One region of the Actinocorallia longicatena genome, then DNA from elsewhere that is predicted to be linked to it. Evidence: predicted binding sites of a transcription regulator. Region 1 holds the regulator's gene; each other region holds the start of a gene.
The links. The regulator HrcA, encoded in region 1, represses chaperone genes, less so after heat shock. The targets are predictions, from matches to a motif close to TTGGCACTCTCNNNNNGAGAGTGCCAA.

Region 1 (2,265 bases):
TCGAAGATCGCGTGGGGCCGTTCGACGATCTCCAGGAACAGGTCGCCGGCGGGGCCGCCGCCGGGGCCGACCTCGCCCTCGCCCGCGAGCTGGATGTGGGTGCCGTGCTCGACGCCCGCCGGGATCTTGACCTTGATGGTGCGCTGGGTCCTGACCCGGCCGTCGCCCGAGCACTCGTGGCAGGGCGTGCGGATGACCGAGCCGTAACCGCCGCACTGGGGGCAGGGGCGCGAGGTCATGACCTGACCGAGGAAGGACCGCTGGACCTGCTGGATCTCGCCGCGCCCGTGACACATGTCGCACTGGTCGGGGTGCGTGCCGGGGGCCGCGCCGGTGCCGGTGCAGGCGTTGCAGACCGCGGCGGTGTCGATGGTCAGCTCACGGGTCGTGCCGAACGCCGTCTCCTGCAGGTCGAGTTCGACGCGCAGGGTGGCGTTGCGGCCGCGCCTGGCCCGGCTGCGCGGGCCGCGGGAGGTCGCGTTGCCGAAGAAGGCGTCCATGATGTCGCTGAACGGGAAGCCCGCCCCGCCGAAGCCGCCCGGTGCCCCGCCCCCGCCGCCCGAGGCGAACGGGTCGGCGCCGAGGTCGTACATCTCCTTCTTCTTGGGATCGGAGAGGACCTCGTAGGCCTGGGTGACCTCCTTGAACTTCTCCTGCGACGCGGCGTCGGGATTGACGTCGGGGTGAAGTTCACGGGCCAGCCGGCGGTAGGCCTTCTTGATCTCGTCAGGAGTCGCGTTCCTGCTCACCCCGAGGGTGGCGTAGTAGTCGCGCACTACGATCCCGCCAGAATCTGACCGACGTAACGTGCCACAGCGCGTACCGCTCCCATCGTTCCGGGGTAGTCCATTCGGGTGGGGCCTAGCACCCCGAGCCGGGCCAGGGCGAGCCCGTCGGCACCGTATCCGGTGGCGACGACGGAGGTGGACCGGAGCCCCTCCATCTGGTTCTCCGTGCCGATGCGGACCATCAGCGAGGCGGGATCGCCCGTCTCGCCCAACAACCGCATCAGCACGACTTGTTCCTCCAGCGCCTCCAGGACGTCCCGGAGGGACTGCGAGAAGTCCACGTGGGCGAGGTTGGCCGCGCCCGCGAAGACGATCTTCTCTTCGTGCCGTTCGACCAGGGTCTCGAGCAGGACCGAGAGCACCGCCACGGCGACGGCCCGGTCCTCCTCGACCACCCGGTCGGGGAGGTCGACCACCGCGAGGGGCACCTCGGCGAGCGCCTGCCCGTCGAGAAGCCCATTCAGAATGGTACGTATCTGGGCGACCGAATCGTCCGTCACGTCCGTGGCGGTCTCGATCACCCGCTGCTCGACCCTGCCCGTGTTGGTGATCAGCACGAGCAGCAGCCGCCGCGCGGCGACGGGCACGAGCTCGATGTGCCGCACCGACGACCGGGTCAGCGACGGGTACTGCACGACGGCCACCTGCCGGGTCAGCTGGGCGAGCAGCCGCACCGTCCGGTTGACGACGTCGTCGAGATCATAGGCCCCGCCGAGGAAGGTCTCGATCGCGCGGCGCTCCGCCGACGACAGCGGCTTGATCGTCGAAAGCTTGTCGACGAACAGCCGGTACCCCTTGTCGGTGGGGATCCGGCCCGCGCTGGTGTGGGGCTGGGTGATGTACCCCTGCTCCTCCAGCACGGCCATGTCGTTGCGGACCGTCGCCGGGGAGACGCCGAGGGCGTGCCGCTCCGCCAGGGCCTTGGAGCCCACCGGCTCGTTGGTGGACACGTAGTCCTCGACGATGGCACGCAGAATCGACAGCTTGCGATCATCCAGCAACGCGCTCACCTCCTGCCCGGTCGCCGCCTGTGCTCTGGCACTCCCAGTGTATGAGTGCCAAGTGTACGGTCACCCCACCGAAGCCGATGTGCGAGAGTCTTTGTCCATGTCCTGGGAAGAGGTGGGAGACCGCTGCTACCGCCGCCGGTACGCGGACTTCGACGTGAACGTCGGCGTGATCATCGGACGGCACGGGGCCGTCCTCGTCGACACGCTGGCGTCGCTGCCCCTGGGGCGCGCGCTCCATGACGATCTGCGCGAGCTCGGCTGCGGGGAGCCCGTCGCGGTGATCAACACCCATGGTCACTTCGATCACTGTTTCGGCAACGGAGCCTTCACCGGCCTCTTCTGGGGACACGAGCAACTGCCCGAGTATCTCAGCCGGGAGGCCCGGGTGACCATGGCCGTGGAGTATCCGGACTGGGCCGCCTCGGTGGAGGGGACCGCCGTCCCCGCGCCCACGCAGCTCGTCGGCG
Region 2 (2,265 bases), on a different contig from region 1:
TCACCACGAACTGGCGGCACGTCAAGTCCGGGGTGCCGCCCGCCCTCTCCCTGGCGATCATCGGGACGTCACTGAGCATCGTGATCGTCGCGGCGGCCGCCCATCTCACGTTCGACCTGGACTGGCGGCTGTCGTTCCTGCTCGGCGCGGTGCTCGCGCCGCCCGACTCGGCCGCCGTCTTCTCCGTCCTGCGCCGGTTGCCGCTGCCGCACCGGCTGGCGGGGATCCTCGAGGCCGAGTCCGGGTTCAACGACGCCCCCGTCGTCATCCTGGTGCTGGTGCTCAGCGCCCCGGACGAGAAGACGACCGCCGCGGGGCTGGTCGGGCTGCTGGCGTTCGAGCTGGCCGTCGGGGCGCTGGTCGGGATCGCGATCGGCTGGGGCGGGGCCTGGGTGCTGCGGAAGGTCGCGCTGCCCGCGTCCGGCCTGTATCCGCTGGCCGTGCTGTCGCTGGCCGTCGGGGCCTACGGGAGCGCGACGCTGCTGCACTCCAGCGGCTTCCTCGCCTGCTACGTGGCAGCCCTGGTGCTGGGCAACGCCCGGCTGCCGCACCGTCCCGCGACGCTCGGGTTCGCCGAGGGCATCGCCTGGCTGGCCCAGATCGGGCTGTTCATCATGCTGGGGCTGCTGGCCTCGCCGACGGAGCTGCCGGGCGAGCTGTGGCACGGGATCGTCGCCGGGCTCGTGCTGGTGTTCGTGGCGCGTCCGGTCTCGGTGCTGGTCTCGACGATCGGCTTCCGGGTCGGCTGGCGGGAGAAGGCGTTCCTGTCCTGGGCGGGGCTGCGCGGGGCGGTGCCGATCATCCTGGCGACCGTCCCGATGACGGAGGACATCGCGGGGGCCGACAAGCTGTTCGCCGCCGTCTTCGTCATCGTCGTGATCTTCACGATCCTGCAGGGCCCGACCCTTCCGCCACTGGCCCGCAGGCTCGGCATCACCCTGGACGGCGCCCCCGCCGACCTCGGCGTCGAGGCGGCGCCTCTGGAGGAACTCCACGCCGACCTGCTGGAGATCAAGATCCCCGACGGTTCGCAGATGGCGGGCGTCGAGATCTTCGAGCTGCGTCTCCCCCCGGGTGCGCAGATCACCCTCGTGCTCCGCGAGATCCGCGGCGCCGACGGAATAGTCGAGCGGCACAGCTTTGTTCCAGGGCCTACGACCGTCCTCCAGGAACGTGACGAACTCCTCGTCGTCACCACCGCTGCCGACCGCGAGGCCGCCGAACGCAGGCTGCGCGCCGTCAGCCGTCGCGGCAAGCTCGCGGGCTGGTTCGGAGAGCACGGCGACTAGGGCCTGCTTCTCGGACCCGGCGCGCAGTAGGGCGGGGTCCAAGAAGAAGGCCCTAGGCCTTACCATTGGCAGTCGGCGGAGCCGAGTGCCAGAAGCGAAGGAGGGCACGTGCCCACGTACCAGTACGCCTGCAACGACTGCGGCGAGGGTCTGGAAGTCGTCCAGAAGTTCACCGACGACGCCCTGACCGAGTGCCCGAACTGCGGCGGACAGCTGCGGAAGGTCTTCTCGGCCGTCGGGATCGTGTTCAAGGGCTCCGGGTTCTACCGCAACGACAGCCGGGGCTCCGGCAAGTCGAGCACCCCCGTCACGACCCCGTCGAACGGCTCCTCCACGGAGAAGAAGTCCGACACCCCCTCGGTCCCCGCCCCTGCCGCGAAGTCCGAGTCGAGCTCGAGCTCCTCGACGGCCGGCTCCTCCAGCTCGGGTTCCACGGCGAGCACCAGCGCCTAGAAATCCAGAAGATCCCCCGTACCGCCGGGCGCGGTGCGGGGGATCTTCCGGTTCTCCGGTGGTCACCTCAGGAGACGCGCTCCAGCGTGCGCTTCTCCAGCGGGTCCGGGCCGGGCTCGGCGGCCAGGCGGCTCGGCCACCAGATCCTGCTGCCCAGGTCGAACGCGAGGGCCGGGAGCAGGAGACTGCGGACGATCAGGGTGTCGAACAGCACACCGAAGGCGACGACGAAGCCCATCTCGACCATGCCCACCAGCGGCAGGACGGTCAGCGCCGCGAACGTGGCCGCCAGGACCAGGCCCGCCGACGTGATCACTCCGCCGGTGACGGTCAGGCCGCGGACGATGCCGCGCCGGGTCCCGACCGACTGGGACTCCTCGCGCACCCGGTGCATGAGGAAGATGTTGTAGTCGACGCCCAGGGCGACCAGGAAGATGAAGGCCAGGAGCGGGAAGCCCGGGTCCACCGCCTCGAAGTCGAAGACGTACTTGAAGATCAGTCCGCAGGCTCCGAGGGTGGCCAG
Region 3 (2,265 bases), on a different contig from region 1:
TGCCCTCCTCGACGGCCGCCTTCGCGTTGCGAACGGCGTCCTCGATGCGGTGCTTGCGCTCCTTGAGCTCGACCTCGGTCGCGGCACCGGCCTTGATGACGGCCACGCCGCCCGCGAGCTTGGCCAGGCGCTCCTGGAGCTTCTCGCGGTCGTAGTCGGAGTCGGTGTTGTCGATCTCAGTGCGGATCTGGTTGACCCGGCCCTGAATGTCGTTGGCGTCGCCGACGCCCTCGATGATCGTGGTCTCGTCCTTGGCGATGACGACCTTGCGGGCGCGGCCCAGCTGGTCGATGGTCACCGAGTCGAGCTTGAGGCCGATCTCCTCGGAGATGACCTGGCCGCCGGTCAGCACGGCGATGTCGCCGAGCATGGCCTTGCGGCGGTCACCGAAGCCCGGAGCCTTGACGGCCACGGACTTGAAGATGCCACGGATCTTGTTGACGACCAGGGTGGCCAGGGCCTCGCCCTCGACGTCCTCGGCGATGATCAGCAGCGGCTTGCCGGCCTGCATGACCTGCTCGAGCACCGGCAGGAGGTCCTTGTTGGAGGACGCCTTGCCCTGAACGATCAGGATGAACGGGTCGTCGAGAACCGCTTCCATGCGCTCGGGGTCGGTGACGAAGTAGGGCGAGATGTAGCCCTTGTCGAAGCGCATGCCCTCGGTGAGCTCGAGCTCCAGCCCGAAGGCGTTGCTCTCCTCGACCGTGATGACGCCTTCCTTGCCGACCTTGTCCATCGCCTCGGCGATGAGCGCACCGATCTCGGTGTCGGCGGCGGAGATGGAGGCGGTGGAGGCGATCTGCTCCTTGGTCTCCACGTCCTTCGACAGCTGCGAGAGCTGCTCGGAGACGGCGGCGACGGCGGCCTCGATGCCCTTCTTCAGGGACATCGGGTTGGCGCCGGCGGCCACGTTCCGCAGGCCCTCACGGACCAGGGCCTGGGCCAGCACGGTGGCGGTGGTGGTGCCGTCACCCGCGACGTCGTCGGTCTTCTTGGCGACTTCCTTGACGAGCTCCGCCCCGATCTTCTCCCACGGGTCCTCGAGCTCGATCTCCTTGGCGATGGACACACCGTCGTTGGTGATCGTGGGGGCGCCCCACTTCTTCTCCAGGACGACGTTGCGGCCCTTCGGGCCAAGCGTCACCTTGACGGCGTCCGCCAGCTGGTTCATGCCACGCTCGAGACCGCGCCGGGCCTCCTCGTTGAACGCGATCATCTTGGCAGCCATAGGCTCCAGATCCTCCTTCAGAGTGGATGCGGAACATGGCGGATCGGAGCGACGCCCGCGACGGACGGCAAGCCCCCTCGAGAAGCCCCATGTACGGCCCCCCAGGCGACGAACCTCGTCGACCCGATCCAGATAAGTTCGATTATCACTCTCCTAGGGAGAGTGCCAGTTACTGTCTAGCACTCCCCCTAGGAGAGTGCAAGCGGAACGCATCCTGAGCAGGGGATGGACTGGGCCGGGAGGGCCGACGAGGGCCTACAGGACGAAGGTGGGAAACCCGACGATCGCCGTCAGAGCGAACCGAAGGGCATCCGGTACCGAGCAGACGGCCGTACGGGAGCGGAGGCCCGGCGGCTCCGGCCGTTCGTGCCGCCCCGGACCGACCGCCGCCCGGCCGGACGAAGATCGATCCACGCCGCGCGACACGTCGTCGACCTGTGAATTCGTCCAGATGATGGCCGGACACGGCCATTCCCTAACCGCATTCGCGCGGGATGAAGCGACCTGCCCGGCGCCTAGCTTGGCGAACTCCTGAGGACGAGTACAAGCGGGCGGAGCGTGGGGTCCTTGAACGGTGACCAGTGGAAGCTGATCGGTAGCTTCGTGGTCGGAGTGAGCGCCATCCTCGCTGGAGGCGGGGCCGTCTGGGCGGCCGCCGAAGCGCACTGGGTCGGCGAACGGCAGCAGTCGATCAACGCGACCAGCAGCGCGACGATCAAAGAACCGGCGGACGGACGGAACGGCGGGTGCGCGAGCATCAGCTACGAGGGAACGACGCTCCGCGGCACGGCGAAGCTGCTCCACGGCGAGCAGCTGTGGGTGCTCACCCTGGCGACGGGCGAGGGCAAGTTCTACACCAGCCAGGATCATGTCGCGGTCGGCCCCGACGGGTCCTGGAACCGCAAGGTCGACCAGATCGGTATTCCGGGAGCGAAGGGCAAGGGCGGCAGGTTCCAGCTGGTCGTGCTCCGGGCGAACCTCAACGCGGCCAACTACTTCGTCGTCAGCACTCAGAAGAAGAAGGCCAACGGTTACGA

Region 2: a site for HrcA is predicted at 1,355-1,381, ahead of ABD785_RS07360 (FmdB family zinc ribbon protein). Genes of this name have one in related genera too.
Region 3: a site for HrcA is predicted at 1,371-1,397, ahead of groL (chaperonin GroEL). Genes of this name have one in related genera too.

Annotation. Positions count from the first base shown of each region.
Region 1 is NZ_BAAAUV010000027.1:64,736-67,000, reverse strand. It holds gene dnaJ (molecular chaperone DnaJ) at 1-782, opposite strand, end outside; gene hrcA (heat-inducible transcriptional repressor HrcA) at 776-1,789, opposite strand; gene ABD785_RS34165 (MBL fold metallo-hydrolase) at 1,896-2,265, shown strand, end outside.
Region 2 is NZ_BAAAUV010000003.1:368,040-370,304, forward strand. It holds gene ABD785_RS07355 (potassium/proton antiporter) at 1-1,289, shown strand, start outside; gene ABD785_RS07360 (FmdB family zinc ribbon protein) at 1,398-1,742, shown strand; gene ABD785_RS07365 (MMPL family transporter) at 1,810-2,265, opposite strand, start outside.
Region 3 is NZ_BAAAUV010000013.1:4,860-7,124, forward strand. It holds gene groL (chaperonin GroEL) at 1-1,228, opposite strand, end outside; gene ABD785_RS24095 (hypothetical protein) at 1,796-2,265, shown strand, end outside.